2 linked regions of the Parafrankia discariae genome follow. The protein of the gene in region 2 binds, or shares a complex with, the protein of the main gene of each other region. Links are inferred from orthologs where the notes say so. Each region holds a gene or a part of one and is shown on either strand. Other genes may lie near its edges.

What was found. The genes of interacting proteins can lie anywhere in the genome.
Region 1: rpsT (region 2) and rpsM share a complex: the UniProt entries of both Bacillus subtilis proteins name them as parts of the 30S ribosomal subunit. The link is inferred for Parafrankia discariae from one-to-one orthologs.

What each region holds. Positions count from the first base shown.
Region 1 is NZ_KB891252.1:90,194-97,097, reverse strand. The notes cover bases 3,966-6,902. They hold rpsM (30S ribosomal protein S13), read left to right. Parts: upstream 3,966-5,212; coding sequence 5,213-5,593; downstream 5,594-6,902. Other genes in these bases: rpsD (30S ribosomal protein S4), read left to right, coding at 6,112-6,741; rpsK (30S ribosomal protein S11), read left to right, coding at 5,672-6,076; rpmJ (50S ribosomal protein L36), read left to right, coding at 4,844-4,957; infA (translation initiation factor IF-1), read left to right, coding at 4,567-4,788; map (type I methionyl aminopeptidase), read left to right, coding at 3,966-4,333. Outside these bases: rpsE (30S ribosomal protein S5), read left to right, coding at 1-65; rpmD (50S ribosomal protein L30), read left to right, coding at 65-250; rplO (50S ribosomal protein L15), read left to right, coding at 250-744; preprotein translocase subunit SecY, read left to right, coding at 1,141-2,433; B056_RS0127775 (adenylate kinase), read left to right, coding at 2,433-3,086; more of map, read left to right, coding at 3,494-3,965. UniProt on the Bacillus subtilis protein: Located at the top of the head of the 30S subunit, it contacts several helices of the 16S rRNA.
Region 2 is NZ_KB891219.1:313,219-323,825, forward strand. Bases 3,845-6,521 are described here. They hold rpsT (30S ribosomal protein S20), read right to left. Parts: upstream 5,480-6,521; coding sequence 5,210-5,479; downstream 3,845-5,209. Other genes in these bases: holA (DNA polymerase III subunit delta), read left to right, coding at 3,845-4,771; B056_RS0118450 (hypothetical protein), read left to right, coding at 4,768-5,094; lepA (translation elongation factor 4), read left to right, coding at 5,742-6,521. In the rest of the region: B056_RS0118430 (YceI family protein), read right to left, coding at 1-212; B056_RS37035 (ComEA family DNA-binding protein), read left to right, coding at 401-1,315; B056_RS0118440 (ComEC/Rec2 family competence protein), read left to right, coding at 1,315-3,768; more of holA, read left to right, coding at 3,770-3,844; more of lepA, read left to right, coding at 6,522-7,601; B056_RS42870 (hypothetical protein), read right to left, coding at 7,670-7,837; radical SAM family heme chaperone HemW, read left to right, coding at 8,116-9,345; heat-inducible transcriptional repressor HrcA, read left to right, coding at 9,573-10,592; molecular chaperone DnaJ, read left to right, coding at 10,592-10,607. UniProt on the Bacillus subtilis protein: Binds directly to 16S ribosomal RNA.

The DNA of each region.
Region 1 (6,904 bases), on a different replicon or contig from region 2:
TGCCGCTGGAGGATGTCGCTCCGCCGGCGATGCTGCGCGCGCGGGCGGCCGGGGTCGGTGCGTAATGGCCAAGTTGCGCATCACGCAGATCCGCTCCGAGATCGGCGGCACCCGTAACCAGCGCGAGACGCTGCGCACGCTGGGGCTACGCAAGATCAACGCGAGCACCGTCCGTGACGACCGTCCCGAGGTCCTCGGGATGATCGCGACCGTGACCCATCTCGTGCGGGTCGAGGAGGTGGACTCCTGATGGCCGAGAAGACGCTGGAGAAGTCGGACTCCGCCACCGCGGAGGAGCGCGGCCGCGGGCTGAAGGTCCACCACCTTCGCCCGGCGCCGGGCGCCCACAAGAAGAAGCAGCGCGTGGGCCGCGGTGAGGGCTCCAAGGGCAAGACGGCCGGCCGTGGCACCAAGGGCTCGAAGGCACGCAAGCAGGTGCCGGCGCGCTTCGAGGGCGGCCAGATGCCCCTGCACATGCGGGTTCCCAAGCTCAAGGGCTTCCGTAACCGGTTCCGCACCGAATACCAGGTGGTGAACGTCGCCACCCTGGAGGAGCTGTTCCCCGACGGCGGCGCGATCGGCGTCGACGACCTGGTCGCCGCCGGCGCGATCCGGGGCAAGTCGCTGGTGAAGGTGCTCGGCGACGGCGAGATCGGCGTGGCCGTCCAGGTGACGGCGCATGCCTTCTCCGGTTCGGCGAAGCAGAAGATCGAGGCCGCCGGGGGCAGTGTCACCCAGGCGTGAGAGTGGCCTCGGGGCGGGTGGGGCGACCTAGCCGTCCCGAGGCGTTCGTGCGTTTCCGCACCGGCGCGCCGCAGTTGGCCGCCGGTGTCACCGAGGCCCGGTGGCCCTTGGGCCACCGGAGTCCAGGAGCCTGAATCGTGACACCGCGTAGTGGCCACTGTGGAGCGCGGCGGAGGGCGACAGCCGACGTAACGGCTCGCCGGTGACGCTGCAACGGGTGCCTCCTCGCTCTGCGTCTCGAGTACACCGGTGCCTACCGCGAGTGATGTCCGGACGAGTGGGCCTCGGGTGCTGTTAGAGTCGCCTCACCGCGTACGGTCGGCTTCGGCGGCCAGCGGCGATCCGTACCGGACATCGAGTCCGTCCCGTCAGCCGTAAGGATCAGCAGGAGGAGTCGTGCTCACCGCCTTCACGCGGGCCTTCCGCACGCCCGACCTGCGGAAGAAACTGCTCTTCACCCTTGGTGTCGTCGTCCTGTTCCGGTTGGGCAGCGTCATGCCCTCACCCGGTGTCTCCACGGCGGCGGTGAACGCGTGTCTGGACTCGGCCAGCGCCGAAAGCAACAACGTGTACTCGCTGATCAACCTCTTCAGCGGTGGCGCCCTCCTTCAGCTCTCGGTGTTCGCGCTCGGCATCATGCCGTACATCACCTCGAGCATCATCATCCAGCTTCTGGTGGTGGTGATTCCGCGACTCGAGCAGCTGAAGAAGGAAGGCAGCTCGGGTGAGCAGAAGCTCACCCAGTACACCCGCTATCTGACGGTCGCCCTGGGCATCCTGCAGGCCACCGGCATCGTGGCGCTCGCCCGCAGTGGCCGGCTCTTCCCCGGCTGCAGCGCCCAGATCATCCCGGACACGAGCCTCTTCCGCATCGTCACCATCGTGATCACAATGACCGCGGGAACAGCGGTCATCATGTGGATGGGTGAGCTCATCACCGCCCGCGGCGTGGGCAACGGCATGTCGCTGCTGATCTTCACCTCGATCGCCGCGGCCCTGCCCTCCCAGGGCGGGCGGATCCTGCAGGTCGCCGGTGGCGTCGTGTTCGGCCTGGTGATTCTGCTCGGTCTGGCCATCGTCGTGTTCGTCGTGTTCGTCGAACAGTCGCAGCGCCGCATTCCGGTCCAGTACGCGAAGCGGCTGATCGGGCGCCGGATGTACGGCGGGACCTCCACCTATCTCCCGATCAAGGTGAACCAGGCCGGCATCATCCCGGTCATCTTCGCCTCCTCGCTGCTCCAGCTCCCGCAGCTCGTGGGTCAGGTGTGGAGCAACCAGACCTTCCAGGACTTCGAGCAGCGCTACCTGTCGCGCGGGGACCACCCGCTCTACCTCGTGGCCTACGGTGCACTGATCATCTTCTTCACGTACTTCTATGTCGCGATCACCTTCAACCCGACGGAGGTCGCCGACAACATGAGGAAGTACGGCGGGTTCATCCCCGGGATCCGACCCGGCCGGCCCACGGCCGAATACCTGGATCACGTGCTGTCCCGCATCACTCTCCCTGGCTCGCTGTTCCTGGGGGTCATCACGGTGTTGCCGTTGGCGCTTCTCAACCTGACGAAGGACCAGCCCTTCCCGTTCGCTGGTACCTCGGTTTTGATCATGGTGGGAGTGGGGCTGGAGACCGTGAAACAGATCGAAAGCCAGCTCATGCTGCGCAACTACGAAGGATTCCTCCGGTAGTGCGCCTCGTACTGGTCGGACCGCCAGGCGCCGGCAAGGGGACGCAGGCCGCCTTCATCGCGCAGGCGAGATCCATTCCGAAGATCTCGACCGGCGACATCTTCCGGGCGAACGTCCGCGAGGGAACCGAGCTCGGTGTCCTCGCGAAGGCGTACATGGACGCCGGTGACCTCGTCCCCGACGAGATCACCATCGGCATGGTGCGCAACCGTCTCGCCGAGGACGACGCGGTCAAGGGCTTCCTCCTGGACGGCTTCCCACGCAACGTCCCGCAGGCCGAGGTGCTCGGCGGCATGCTGGACGCTATGGGCACGCGTCTCGATGTGGTCCTCGAGCTGGTCGTCGACGACGACGAGGTGGTGCGGCGGCTCTCCGGGCGGCGCACCTGTCGGAACTGCGGCCACATCTGGCACCTCGACTTCGACCCGTCCCGGGTCGAGGGAATCTGTGATCGGTGCTCGGGGGAGTTGTTCCAGCGCGACGACGACCGTTCTGAGACGGTGCGCCACCGCCTCGAGGTGTACGCCGAGCAGACCTCCCCGCTCGTCGCGTACTACGCGGCCAAGGGCGTGCTCATCGGCATCGACGCGACCGGCCCGGTCGACAACGTGACCGACCGCGCCCTCGACGCGCTACGCCACTACGGCGACTGACCGGGGCCGACCCCGGTCAGTCGCGTCGTGACACCGCCATACCTCGCGTCCGCGGCGGTTCCGGTACGGAGCGGGCCCTCGGTCCTTCGCGGCCTGCGCCGCGGTCGAGGTCGTCCGCTGGCCCGCGGTCGCCGTATGCCCGCGTTTTCCGCCGGCGACGTCCGCTCTCGACGAACGAGCTCCCATCTCCGTCACCGCGGACGGTTATCGTCGGTAGGGGACGGGCGCGGGAACGCGCCGGCGGGGCCCGTGGGCACGGCAGGCACGTGAGCGCGGCAGGGAACGTGAGCGCGGCAGGTCCGTGCCGGGGCGGCTGCGCCGGCGGGGTACGGGTCCCGGCCGGGCTCAGCCGAGGCGACGGGCAGTCGTACGTCGCGAACACTACTGAGGGACGGGACCGGTAGAGCGTGGCACGACGAGAGCACGTCCAGATCAAGACGGCATCCGAGATCGCCAAGATGCGGGTGGCCGGGCTGCTCGTCGCGAAGACCCTGGCGGCGCTGCGCGCGGCGGTGGCTCCGGGCGTCACCACGGAGGATCTCGACGCCCTCGCGGAGCGGACGATCCGCGCCGACGGCGGCATCCCCTCCTTCAAGGGCTACGCGCACCCCCCGTACCCGGCCTCGATCTGCAGCTCGGTGAACAACGAGGTGGTGCACGCGATCCCCAGCCGGCGCCGGGTGCTGCGCGAGGGGGACATCATCTCCATCGACTGCGGCGCGATCGTCGACGGCTGGCACGGCGACGCCGCGATCACCGTCCCGGTCGGCGAGGTGCCCACCGAGGTCCTGGACATGCTCCGGGTCTGCGACGAGGCGCTGTGGCGGGGCCTTGCCGCCGCCCAGCTCGGCGGCAGGCTGACGGACATCAGCAACGCGGTGGAGCGGGCCATCCTCCCCCACGGGTACGGGATCGTCGACCACTACGGCGGGCACGGCATCGGGTCGGAGATGCACCAGCCGCCGCACGTGCTGAACTACGGCCGGGCCGGCCGCGGGATGAAGCTGGTCGAGGGCGTCGCGCTGGCCATCGAGCCGATGATCACCCTCGGCTCGCCGGACACCGTCATCCTCGAGGACGAATGGACGGTCGCGACCAGGGACGGCTCGCTCGCCGCGCACACCGAGCACTCGGTCGCTGTCACCCCGCGTGGTCCGTGGGTGCTCACCGAGCCGGACGGCGGCGTGGCGAGGTTCGCGGAGCTGGGGGTGGCCTGCGGGCAGCCCGCCGACGCGCCCACCGGCTGAGCGGTCAGGCGCACCAGCCGGTCCGATCAGGGTCGTGTGGGGCCCGTGTTGGCCCTTGACGGATGCGGCACGTACACTCATGAGTCGACGGTCTACAGCGTTGTCGGTGTCCATCTTTTTGTACGGTGGCTCCGCGCGGTGATCTCGCGTGAACGCACTCTCGGGTGCGCGATCGCTCGCCCCAGGCGGGTCCGGGCCGTCATCCCAGCGTCGACGTCAGGACAGCGGAGGACATGCCGAAGAAGGACGGGGCCATCGAGATCGAAGGCCGAGTGGTGGAGCCGCTCCCGAACGCCATGTTCCGGGTGGAGCTCCAGAACGGTCATCGTGTTCTCGCCCACATCAGTGGCAAGATGCGTCAGCACTACATCCGGATCCTTCCCGAGGACCGGGTGGTGGTGGAGCTCTCGCCATACGACCTGTCCCGCGGTCGCATCGTCTACCGCTACAAGTAGTCGTCAACTCACCAGCGAGCGCGGCCCACGGCTGCGTGTGGAGGTTCGTGCGGCCGTGAAGGTCAAGCCGAGCGTGAAGAAGATCTGCGACAAGTGCAAGGTGATCCGCCGTCACGGGCGTGTCATGGTCATCTGCGACAACCTGCGCCACAAGCAGCGCCAGGGCTGATCGCGGTCGGCGGGCCAGCGGGCCTGCCGACGGTCACCGGCGGGCCAGGCGCCCGCCGGTGACATCCGGCGGGTCTGATGGGCCCGCCGCCAGAAGCGACACCAGGCCGCGTCACGCGGTCCCACCCCCGGTCGGAGGCCGGGGCCTCGTCGGTTTCACGGACCGATGCCACCCGTCAGGGAGGCGTCGCTCTCCGGGCCGAGGCGGGGGCGGTGTCGCCCGAGACCTCCGGGTTCAGGAAGGAACCACCGCGTCATGGCACGCCTCTCCGGCGTCGACCTTCCCCGCGAAAAGCGGGTTGAGATCGCGCTGACCTACATCTTCGGGATCGGCCGCAGCCGTTCTCGGGACACCCTCGCCGCGACCGGGGTCAACCCGGACACCCGGGTCCGGGACCTCACCGACGACGAGGTCCAGAAGCTTCGGGAGTGGATCGACGCCAACTACCGCGTCGAGGGCGATCTCAACCGCGAGATCAAGCAGGACATCCGCCGCAAGATGGAGATCGGCTGCTACCAGGGTCTCCGTCACCGCCGCAACCTTCCCGTCCACGGCCAGCGCACGCACACCAACGCGCGTACCCGCAAGGGCCCGCGCCGTGCCATCGCCGGGAAGAAGAAGGCCGGCAAGAAGTAGTCACCGGTCCCACCCGGGCCCCGGCGCCCGGGTTCCGCGACCGCTGATCGACGACCTCGTAGACGGAGACCACGGGCTATGCCTCCCAAGACACGCACCGCCGGCGTCAAGAAGGTCCGGCGGAAAGAGAAGAAGAACGTCGCCCACGGGCACGCTCACATCAAGAGCACGTTCAACAACACGATCGTCTCGATCACGGACCCCAGCGGTAACGTGATCTCGTGGGCGTCGGCCGGCCACGTCGGCTTCAAGGGCTCCCGCAAGTCCACTCCGTTCGCCGCGCAGATGGCCGCTGAGAACGCGGCTCGCAAGGCGCAGGAGCACGGGATGCGCAAGGTCGACGTCTTCGTGAAGGGCCCCGGCTCCGGCCGGGAGACCGCGATCCGTTCGCTGCAGGCCGCCGGCCTGGAGGTCGGGGCGATTCAGGACGTCACCCCGACCCCGCACAACGGCTGCCGCCCGCCGAAGCGTCGCCGGGTCTGAAGTCCGCGCCAGGGATACGAGAGAGAAGGACGAGCATGGCCCGTTACACCGGCGCGGACTGCAAGCGTTGCCGCCGCGAGAAGACGAAGCTGTTCCTCAAGGGCAGCAAGTGCGAGACCCCGAAGTGCCCGATCGAGATCCGGCCGTACCCGCCGGGCGAGCACGGCCGTGGCCGCACGAAGGACTCCGAGTACCTGCTGCAGAAGCGCGAGAAGCAGAAGTGCGCGCGCATCTACGGCATTCTGGAGAAGCAGTTCCGGGGCTACTACGACGAGGCGAACAGGCGTGCCGGCAAGACCGGTGACGAGCTGTTGAAGATCCTCGAGTCGCGCCTGGACAACGTGGTGTACCGGGGTGGCTTCGCGCCGTCCCGGGACGCCGCCCGCCAGGCCGTCCGGCACGGTCACGTGCAGGTCAACGGCCGCAAGGTCGACATCCCGAGCTACCGGGTCACCGAGAACGACATCGTGGAGATCGCGCCGAAGTCGCGCGAGCTCACCCCGTTCATCGTGGCCCGCGAGACCGCGGGGTCCGGCCGCACCGTCCCGCCGTGGATCGAGGCCATCCCCAGCCAGATGCGCCTGCTCGTCCACTCGCTGCCCGCGCGCCAGGTGATCGACACCCAGGTGCAGGAGCAGTTGATCGTCGAGCTCTACTCGAAGTAGTCGCCGTCGTCCGGCGCCGGTCTCGTGCCGGCGCCGGGTTGGCGTCGGTCCCCGGTCCCGTGCCGGGGTCGGGTGGCGGCCGGGCCGCGGATCATTCCCGCCCGGCGTACTGTTGTGTGGTGCGGGGGCGGACCGATGCCCCCGTGCCGGCTCCTTGTCGGGA
Region 2 (10,607 bases):
CCGGTGTCGAAGCTGGCCGTCTCGATGGTGACCGACGCGGTGGACGCCGTCGGGTTCGCGCCGTCGAGCTCGAGGGCGCCCTGCACGGCGTTGAACTGCCCGCGGACCGTCGTGACCATCGCGTGGCGCGCGGCGAAGCCGATCCGGGTGTGCGCGGGGTCGAGCGTCCAGGTACCGGTGAGGTCGGTCAGGACGGGGGCGGGAGCGGTCATCGTGCTCTCCTCTGAGTGCGTGGGCCGGGTGGCTGGTGGTGCCGTCATGCACGTTACTTGCGTGCGCAACCAAAGTGGACGGCGGGTCATTCCAGCTCCCCGGTCCGCGGCCCTGTGGATGAGAACTGGTCATCCACATCCGCTCCGCCTCGGCCCGGACGAACCCTCCCGGCTCCTACCTTGCGTGCATGACTCGAAATGGCTGGAATCAGAGCGACCGAGCCCAGGACAGCTGGGTCCAGGACGACGAGGTCCAGGACGACGAGGTCTGGGAGGGCGGGGGCTGGGGCGCCGATAACGGCGATGGCGATGGCGAGCGGGACGTGGGCCGGGCGGACACCCACGGCTCGCGGGCGCGGCGGGCTGTCGCCGCTCGCCTCCCGCCGACGCTGCGGCATGTGGTCCTCGCCCCGACGGCCCGGGCGGCGCTGGTGCTGGTACTGGTGGCAGTCGCGGCGGCGGCCGTGGTCGGCTGGCTGACCTGGCGCGACCGGCCGGTGGCCCTCCAACCGAGCGCGGCGGCGGCCGGTGCCCCGGGGTCCGGCGAGACCACCCGGAGCCCAGCGGCGACGCCGCCCGCGGCTGCGGAGTCCGGCGCCCCGGACTCCGCGGCGCCGGAGTCCGCGGCACCGGAGGTGGTCGTGGACGTCGCCGGGCGGGTGGCGCGCCCCGGGGTCGTGCGCCTGCCGGCCGGTTCCCGGGTGGTGGACGCCGTCGAGCGGGCCGGTGGTGTGCTGCCCGGCACCGACACGACGGGGCTGGCACTGGCCAGGCTCCTCGCGGATGGTGAACAGATCCTGGTCGACGGGCGGCCGGGACCCGCGACGCCGCCCCCGGAGGCAGCCGGTGGCGGCCCGTCCTCCGGGTCGGCCGGCGGTTCCGCGGGAGGTGCCGGGGGAGGTTCGCCGGGCCAGCCGCTGGACCTGAACACCGCGACACTGGAACAGCTGGATACCCTGCCCGGCGTGGGTCCGGTGCTGGCCCAACGGATCATCGACTGGCGGGCGGCGAACGGGCCCTTCACCTCGCCCGACCAGCTCGGTGAGGTCACCGGTGTCGGTGACCGGCGGCTGGCGGACCTGATGCCTCTGGTGACGGCCTGATGGTCGCCGTCGCGATGGAGACCGGGCTCGGCCTGCCGAGCGGCTCCGACCCGGCGCGAGAGGGTCCGCTGGACCTCCGTCTGGTCGTTCCGGCCGCCGCGGCCTGGGGCGGGGCGGCGGCGGCCGGGTACTGGGGCCCCGGGCCGGTGTTCCTCGGCGCCGCCGGCCTGGCGCTGTGCGGGTGTCCGGCAGGGGTTCTGATCGCGTTGCGCCGGGGTCCCGGTGGCCGGCTCGGCAGGCCGGGAGCGCTGGTCGGATTGGTCGCCCTGGCCTTCCTCGCGGCCGGGGTTCTCGTGGGTGGGGCGGCCGCGCGACCCCGGTTCGCCGGCCCGCTCGCCGAGCTGGCCCGGGCCCACCGGACCGTGGACGCCGAGGTCGTCCTCAGCGACGACCCGAAGACCTCGGCCTCGGCGCCGGCCGCCGCTGCCGGCCCGCGGGAGGGACCGACGGTCACCGCCCGGGCCCGGCTGGTGGCCGTGACCGGCCCCGGCCGCCGGCTGCGGGCCTCGGTACCAGTGCTCCTGGTGGGGCGCGGCCCGGATCTCGCGAACTACCTGCCGGGGCAGCGGCTCGACGTGCGTGCCGGGCTGGCGCCGGCGGGCCCGGGTGACACGATCGCGGCGGTCCTGTTCGTCCGGGCGCCGCCGCGGGCGCGTGGAAGCCCGCCGGCCGTGCAACGGGTCGCCGGGTGGCTGCGGGCCGGACTGCGGGACGCCGCCGCGGTGGTGTCCCAGCCCGCCGGCGGGCTGTTGCCGGCGCTGGTCGTCGGCGACACCTCGGGCCTCGATCCCGGGCTGAAGGACGACTTCCGCGCCGCCGGGATGAGTCATCTGACCGCGGTGTCCGGCGCGAACCTCGCGATCACGGCCGGGACGGTGCTGTTCCTGCTCGGGCGGCTCCGGCTCGGGGCCCGCTCCAGGGCGGTCGCCGCGGCCCTGGTGGTCGTCGGGTTCGTGATCCTGGCCCGTCCGTCCGCCAGCGTGGTCCGGGCCGGAGCCATGGGTCTCGTCGGCCTGGTCGCCCTCGCCGCGGGTCGGCCCCGCGCGGTGCTGGCGGCGCTGGCGACCGCGGTCATCGCCGTCGTGCTGGTGGCCCCGGCGTTCGCGTTGTCCGCCGGGTTCGCGCTGTCGGTGCTCGCGACGACGGGGATGATCGTGTGGGGGCCGGGCTGGCGCGACGCGCTGGAGCGGGCCCGTGCGGTCGGTCGGCTCGGTGAGGTCGTGGCGGTGGCCGCCGCCGCCCAGCTCGCCTGCACTCCGGTGCTGGCCTGGCTCGGTGGGGGTGTCAGCCTCGTCGCGATCCCGGCGAACGTGGTGGCGGCGCCGGCGGTCGCGCCCGCCACCGTGCTCGGCGTGTCGGCGATGGCCGTCGCCGCCGTCAACGACCCGGTCGCCGCACTGCTCGCGCGGCTGGCGGGGCTGGCCTGCCGCTGGCTCGTGCTGGTCGCGGATGTCGCCGCCGGTGTCCCGGCGGGGACGATCGGTTGGCCGTCGGGGCCCGCGGGGGCGGCCGCCGCACTCGGCTGCGTGGTGCTGGTGGTGGCCCTGGCGCGGCGGCGCCCGACCCGTCGGCTGCTGGTGTCGGCGGTGGTGGGCCTGCTGGCGGCCCGGGTGCTCCTGCTGCCGAGGCTGGCGGGCTGGCCGCCGCCCGGCTGGCGGATCGTGGCCTGCGACGTGGGCCAGGGCGACGCGCTGGTCCTGCGCTCCGGGGCGGCCTCGGCGGTCGTGGTCGACGTGGGTCCCGATCTGGCGCTGATCGCCACCTGCCTGGACGACCTCGGTGTGCGCGAGGTACCGCTGGTCGTGCTCACCCATCTGCACGCCGATCACGCCGCCGGCCTGAGCGGGGTGGTGGGCCGGCTGCCGGTGGGGGAGCTGGTGGTGAGCCCGCTGCCCGAACCGGCCGACCAGTGGGACGCGGTCGAGCGCTCGGCGCGGGCGGCGGGCGTGCCGGTGCGGGCCGTCTCCGCCGGCGCCGTGGGGGAGACCGGAGCGGTCCGCTGGCGGGTGATCGGCCCGGAACGGGTCCTGCGGGGCACGGCCAGCGACCCGAACAACGCCAGCCTCGTCGTCCTGGCGGCGGTCGGCGGCGTGACGGTGCTGCTCACCGGGGATGCCGAGCCGCCGGAGCAGCGGCAGGTGGCGCGGCGCGGCCTCGGGCCCGTCGACGGCTTCGGGCCCGTCGACGTGCTCAAGGTGGCTCACCACGGGTCCGGGGACCAGCTGCCGGAGTTCCTCACCCGGACCGGCGCCGAGATAGCGCTGATCAGCGTCGGCGTCGACAACACCTACGGGCATCCCGCGCCGAGCACGCTGGCCGGCCTGCGCGCGGCCGGGATGGCGGTGGCCCGCACCGACCTGAACGGCCCGGTGGCCGTTGTCGAGACGGCCGGCGGAGGGGTCCGGGCGGTGGCGCGCCGGCCCGGTCCGCGAGAGGGCGCGGCCGGCTCGTGACATGCTGATCGACGTGCCGCCGCCCTCCGCCCCGCCACCGCTGGTCGTCGTGAGCGGCGACGAGGACCTCCTCGTCGCACGTGCCGTCCGGGAGGTGCTCGCCGCCGCCAGGGCCCGTGATCCGGAGGTCGAGGTCGTCGACCGGTCACCCGGCGAGCTCACCGAGGCCGACATGATCGACCTCGGGGCGAGCTCGATGTTCGGGGGTGGCCGGGTGCTGGTGGTCCGGGGCGCGGCCGACCTGGCGGAGGATCTGCGCGACGCGCTGTTGGCCTACGTCGCCCACCCGCTCGACGACGTGATCCTCGTCGTGGTCCACAGCGGCGTGGTGAAGAACCGCAAGCTCGTGGACGCGATGAAGAAGGCCGGTGCCCGGGTCATCCCGGCGGCGAAGATCACCCGTCCGCGCGACCGGCACGACTTCGTGATCGCGGAGATCCGTCGGCTCGGTGGGCGGATGACCGACGAGGCGGTCCGAGCCCTGCTCGACGCGGTCGGCGGTGACCTGCGCGAGATCGCCGCGGTCTGCGACCAGCTGGTCGCGGACACCTCCGGGGTGATCGACGAGTCGGCGGTCGCGCGTTACCACCGGGGCCGGGCCGAGGCGAGCGGGTTCGCGGTCGCGGACGCCGCCGTCGCCGGCGATCTGGCCGGCGCGCTGACCCTGCTGCGCCAGGCGCTCGAGGGCGGCACGGCCCCAGTGCTGGTCACCAGTGCCATCGCGGGCGGCCTGCGTGACCTCGCCCGGGTGTCCGCGGTGGGCGGCGGATCCAAGTGGGACGTTGCCAAGGCCCTCGGCATGCCGGACTGGAAGGTCGAGCGCGCCCAGCGCGCGGCCCGGAGCTGGTCGGACCCGGGGCTGGCCCGGGCGATCCGGGCGGTGGCGGTCGCCGACGCCGGCGTCAAGGGCGCCGCCGTGGACGCCGGGTACGCCCTGGAACGGCTCCTGCACGAGGTCACCCAGGCCCGCGGCCGGGGCGAGCACGCCGGGCGGGCGCGGTGAACGACTCGGCGGGCCGACACCGCGGCCCGGGGGACGGCGATCCGGAGCGCGGCGCGCGGGACGAGCCCGGTGTGTGGGACGAGCCCGGCCCCGACGCCCACGAGGTGCCGCCTGGGGGGATGCTCGGTCTGCGAGTGCTCCCGGCGGGCTGGATGCGCGGCGTGCTCGGCACGGTCACCGCCCTGGTGACGGTGGTGATCGCCATGGGGGATCTGGCCAGCGCCTGGGTGCTGCTGGTGCTGCCGGCCACCGTCGCGGCGCTGGTGGCGTATGCCGAGAACCTCGAACGGATGCTGGGACCGGCGGCCGACCCCGAGGACTGACAGCCCCGCGGGCGAGTCGGGACGCGTCGAAGACCGGGGCCCGCCTGGCGGGTCGCCCGGTCTTCGAACGAAGTCTGTGACGAACCTGACGCGGGCTCGGACGCCCGCGGTCGGGTCAGGAGGCGCCGATCTCCGCGTTGGCCTTGGCGAGCGCCGACTTGCGGTTGGCGGCCTGGTTCGGGTGGATGACGCCCTTGCTGGCGGCCTTGTCGAGCTTCTTGGAGGCGATGCGGAGGGCGCTCTCGGCACGCTCGGCATCCCCGGCCTCGACGGCGTCGCGGAAGCGACGGACGTGCGTCTTCAGCTCGGACTTCACGGCCTTGTTGCGCAGCCGTCGCTTCTCGTTGGTGAGGTTGCGCTTGATCTGCGACTTGATGTTGGCCACGCGGGAGAACCTCTGAGTTTCGAGTCGGGATGGTACGAGAGTGCCGGGAGGCACCGACGTTATCAAACCAGCATGCCGGGGTGGTGGTGCGGGCGCGGCCACGCGGGCGGGCGCGGCGTGCCTGGCACGATGGGGGCCTGGCACGATGAAGGACTCGAGCCCGTGTACATGACAGTCCGCGCACACGGCGCCAGCCGGACCGAGTGCCCGACAGACCGACGTGCCCGACAGACCGACGAGCAGCGAAACGAGACCAGCCCGCGTGTCCGAAGCCCCGCACGAGGCCTCCGGCGTCGACCCCGCGTCGATCCGCAACTTCTGCATCATCGCCCACATCGACCACGGCAAGTCCACGCTTGCCGACCGCATGCTGGGTGTGACCGGTGTGGTCGAGGCGCGCAACATGCGCGCGCAGTACCTCGACCGGATGGACATCGAGCGCGAGCGCGGTATCACGATCAAGGCGCAGAACGTCCGGCTGCCCTGGCGGGCCGACGACGGTCAGGACTACGTCCTGCACCTCATCGACACGCCTGGCCACGTGGACTTCACCTACGAGGTGAGCCGGTCGCTCGCGGCCTGTGAGGGCGCGGTGCTGCTGGTCGACGCGGCCCAGGGCATCGAGGCGCAGACGCTCGCCAACCTCTACCTGGCGATCGAGAACGACCTGGCGATCATCCCGGTGCTGAACAAGATCGACCTGCCGGCCGCGCAGCCGGAGAAGTACGCCGCGGAGATCTCCTCGATCATCGGCTGCGACCCGGGTGACGTCCTCAAGGTCTCCGGCAAGACCGGCCAGGGGGTCCCGGAGCTGCTCAACGAGATCGTCCGCCGTATCCCGGCGCCGAGCGGCGACCCGGACGGCCCGCTCCGGGCCATGATCTTCGACAGCGTGTACGACATCTACCGCGGTGTGATCACCTATGTCCGGGTCGTCGACGGGTCGCTCAGCACCCGTGACCGTTGCCTGATGATGTCCACCGGGACCAGCCACGAGACCCTCGAGGTCGGCGTCATCTCGCCGGAGCCCCAACCGACCGGGTCGCTGTCGGCCGGTGAGGTCGGCTACGTCATCCCCGGGGTGAAGGACGTCCGCCAGGCCCGGGTCGGGGACACGATCACCTCGGCGCGCCGTCCGGCGACGGAGATGCTCGGCGGCTACCGGGACCCGCGTCCGATGGTCTACTCGGGGCTGTATCCCCTGGACGGCAGCGAGTACCCGGCGTTGCGCGAGGCGCTGGACAAGCTGCAGCTCAACGACGCGGCGCTCACCTTCGAGCCGGAGACGTCGGCGGCGCTGGGGTTCGGCTTCCGCTGTGGCTTCCTCGGGCTGCTCCATCTGGAGATCGTCCGGGAGCGGCTGGAGCGGGAGTTCGACCTCACGCTCATCTCGACGGCCCCCAACGTGGTCTACCGGGTCGTCATGGAGGACACCTCCGAGATCACGGTGACCAACCCCAGCGACTGGCCCGGCGGCAAGATCGCCGAGGTGTACGAGCCGGTCGTGGAGGCGATGCTGCTGCTGCCCACCGACTTCGTCGGCGCGGTGATGGAGCTGTGCCAGGGCCGGCGCGGCGTGCTCAAGGGGATGGACTACATCTCCACCGACCGGGTGGAGCTGAAGTACACGCTGCCGCTCGGTGAGATCATCTTCGACTTCTTCGACGCGCTGAAGTCGCGCACCCGCGGCTACGCCAGCCTCGACTACGAGCCCGCCGGCGAGCAGGCCGCGGACCTGGTCAAGGTGGACATCCTCCTGCAGGGCGAGGCGGTGGACGCGTTCTCGGCGATCGTGCACCGGGAGAAGGCCTACTCCTACGGGGTGGCGATGACCTCGAAGCTGCGGGAGCTGATTCCCCGCCAGCAGTTCGAGGTGCCGATCCAGGCGGCGATCGGCAGCCGGATCATCGCCCGGGAGAACATCCGGGCCATCCGCAAGGACGTCCTCGCCAAGTGCTACGGCGGTGACATCAGCCGTAAGCGGAAGCTGCTGGAGAAGCAGAAGGAGGGCAAGAAGCGGATGAAGACCATCGGCCGGGTGGAGGTCCCGCAGGAGGCGTTCATCGCGGCGCTGTCCACGACCGAGAGCCCGAAGTCGCCGGCGCCCAAGACCGGGCGTTAGCGGCGAGCGGGCAGGCGGCGCGGCGCCCCCGGCCGGCCCTTCGCGGGCCGGGCGCGGGCGGGCGGGCGTCAGGCGTTCTCGGGAGCCGCGGCGATCCGGGGAAGCCGGATCGGTTCGGTGGCCGGTTCGGCCTGGGCGAAGCCCAGGGCGAGGACCGATCCCGACCGGTACTCGGTGGTATGTGGGGGTAGTAGTTCCTCGATGGTCACGAGGGCACTGGTGGGCTCCTCTTGCATGGTCGAATCATTTCGTACCGACCTCGACTGATCCATGACCAGCCGCCCACGATTTGACCGTGCGATTGTCAACAGACCACAAACTGGGTGATTCTGGGCAGTCGGTCGCGTCGTGCCGCCCGGGTCGGCCCGGCGATGGCCCGTAAGAGCGGCGCGCCCGGGCGCCTTGTCCGCTCCTGGTCCAGGTGTCGTCCGAGGTCGGCCAAAATGACGGTCTCCGGGCACGTTGACAAACAGAGCGTTGCGGTCTCGGCACGCGTTGGGGGCACACTGGAGACATGCCATCCAAGCCTCTCGAGGGGGCGCCGGCACCCGTCGACGGCGTGCTCCCCGACGCCGCGCTCACCGAGGTCGGGACCCGACCGTTCGGTGTCTACGTGCACGTGCCGTACTGCGCGGCACGCTGCGGGTACTGCGACTTCAACACCTACACCCCGGCCGAGCTCGGCGCGGGCGGCCAGGGTGGGGCCGCCTCGTTCGTCGACTCGGTGGCCACCGAGGCCCGGCTGGCCCGCTCCGTCCTGGGCGAGCGGGACCTGACGGTCTCGACGGTCTTCGTCGGCGGCGGCACCCCGACGTTGCTGCCGGCCGCCGATCTGGCCAAGGTCCTGCGGGTCCTGGACGACACCTTCGGCCTGGCCGGTGACGCGGAGGTCACCACCGAGGCCAACCCGGAGTCCGTCGACCTCGAGACCCTCGAACAGCTCCGGGCGAGTGGGTACACCCGGATCTCGTTCGGCATGCAGAGTGCCCGCCCGCACGTGCTCGCGGCGCTGGACCGCCGGCACACCCCCGGCCGGGTTCCCGAGGTGGTCGGCTGGGCGCGGTCCGCCGGGTTCCGTCAGCTCAGCCTCGACCTCATCTACGGCGCGCCGGGGGAGTCCGAGAGCGACTGGGCGGCGAGCCTGGACACCGTGATCGAGCTCGCGCCCGACCATGTCAGCGCCTACGCCCTGACGGTGGAGGAGGGCACCAAGCTCTCCCGTCGGGTGCGCCGCGGTGAGCTGCTGGAACCGGACGACGACCTGCTCGCCGATCGCTACCTGCAGGCGGACGAGGTGCTCGCCGGCGCCGGCCTGACCAACTACGAGGTCAGCAACTGGGCGCGTGACGAGGCCTCCTGGTGCCGCCACAACATGGGCTACTGGCGCGGTGACGACTGGTGGGGGCTGGGGCCGGGCGCCCACAGCCACGTGGGCGGCGTCCGGTGGTGGAACGTCCGCCATCCGACCGAGTACGCCACCCGGGTCGGCGCCGGCCGCAGCCCGGCCGCCGGCCGCGAGGTGCTGGACGCCCAGGCCCGGCGGGTCGAGCGGGTCATGCTGGGCGTCCGCCTCGTCGAGGGGCTGGGCGTCGACGCGCTGGTCGGGCCGGCGCTGGACGTCGCCGCCGAGCTCGCGGCGGACGGCCTCATCGTCGCCGACGTTCTCGCGCAGGGCCGGGTGGCGCTCACCCGCCGTGGCCGGCTGCTGACCGACACGGTCGTCCGTGCCCTGCTACCCGACTGAGCGCGCCTCCCCGCCCACCCGGGCGGCGACCGGGGTTCCGGATCTCCGTGTGTTCCTCGAGCGCGGGTCTGCTCACGATGGCTGCCCCGACCTGGGTGGGAAGCTACACTTGGCACTCACGGCGGCCGAGTGCCAGGGCTGGGTGACCAGCAGGACAGGGTCACCGGTCCGGCACACGCCGCCAGCCCCGCCTGGCTTACCGAAACCGGCGAAGGGGGTGTGGTCACGTGTTGGAGGAACGGCGGCTGGAGGTGCTGCGGGCGATCGTCGAGGATTTCGTGCTCAGCAATGAGCCGGTGGGATCCAAGACGTTGGCCGAGCGGCATGCTCTGGGCGTGTCGCCCGCCACGGTGCGTAACGACATGTCGGCCCTTGAGGAAGAGGGCTACATCACCCAGCCGCACACCAGCGCGGGCCGTATCCCGACAGACAAAGGCTATCGCCTCTTCGTCGACCGGCTCTCCGGCGTCAAGCCGCTGTCGCGCGCCGAGCGCCGGGCCATCCAGAGCTTCCTGGAGGGCGCGGTCGATCTCGACGACGTGGTGCGGCGCTCGGTGCGCCTGCTCGCGCAACTCACACGTCAGGTGGCTGTGGTCCAGTATCCCTCACTCTCGTCCAGCAGCGTCCGCCACATCGAGATCGTCACGCTCAGCCCGAACCGCCTGCTCCTGGTACTGATCACGGACACGGGCCGGGTCGAGCAGCGGGTGGTCGACATCCCCACCCCGGTCGACGACGGCGTGGTCGGTGAGCTGCGCGGCCTGCTGAACGGCTCGCTGCGGGGCCGCCGTGTGGTCGACGCCACAGAGGTCGCGGCGGACCTCCCCGAGACCGTCCGACCGGATCTGCGCGGGCACCTGACGACGCTCACCACCGTGGTGCTGGAGGCTCTCCTGGAACGGCAGGAGGAGCGGGTCGCGCTGGCCGGTACCGCGAACCTCACACGCTCCTCGGTCGACTTCGCCGACTCGCTGCGGTTCATTCTGGAAGCACTTGAGGAGCAGGTCGTGCTCCTCAAACTGATCGGTTCAGTCCGGGAGACCGGTACTGTGACGGTGCGCATCGGGCGTGAGACGGATGTGGACGCCCTCCGCTCAACGTCGGTAATCGCCACCGGGTACGGTCTCGGCCCGGCGGTGCTGGGCGGAATGGGAGTCGTCGGCCCGATGCGGATGGACTATCCGGGAACGATGGCGGCCGTACGAGCCGTCGCCAAGTACGTGGGTGAACTCTTGGGTGCCGACTGATGGCAGTGGACTATT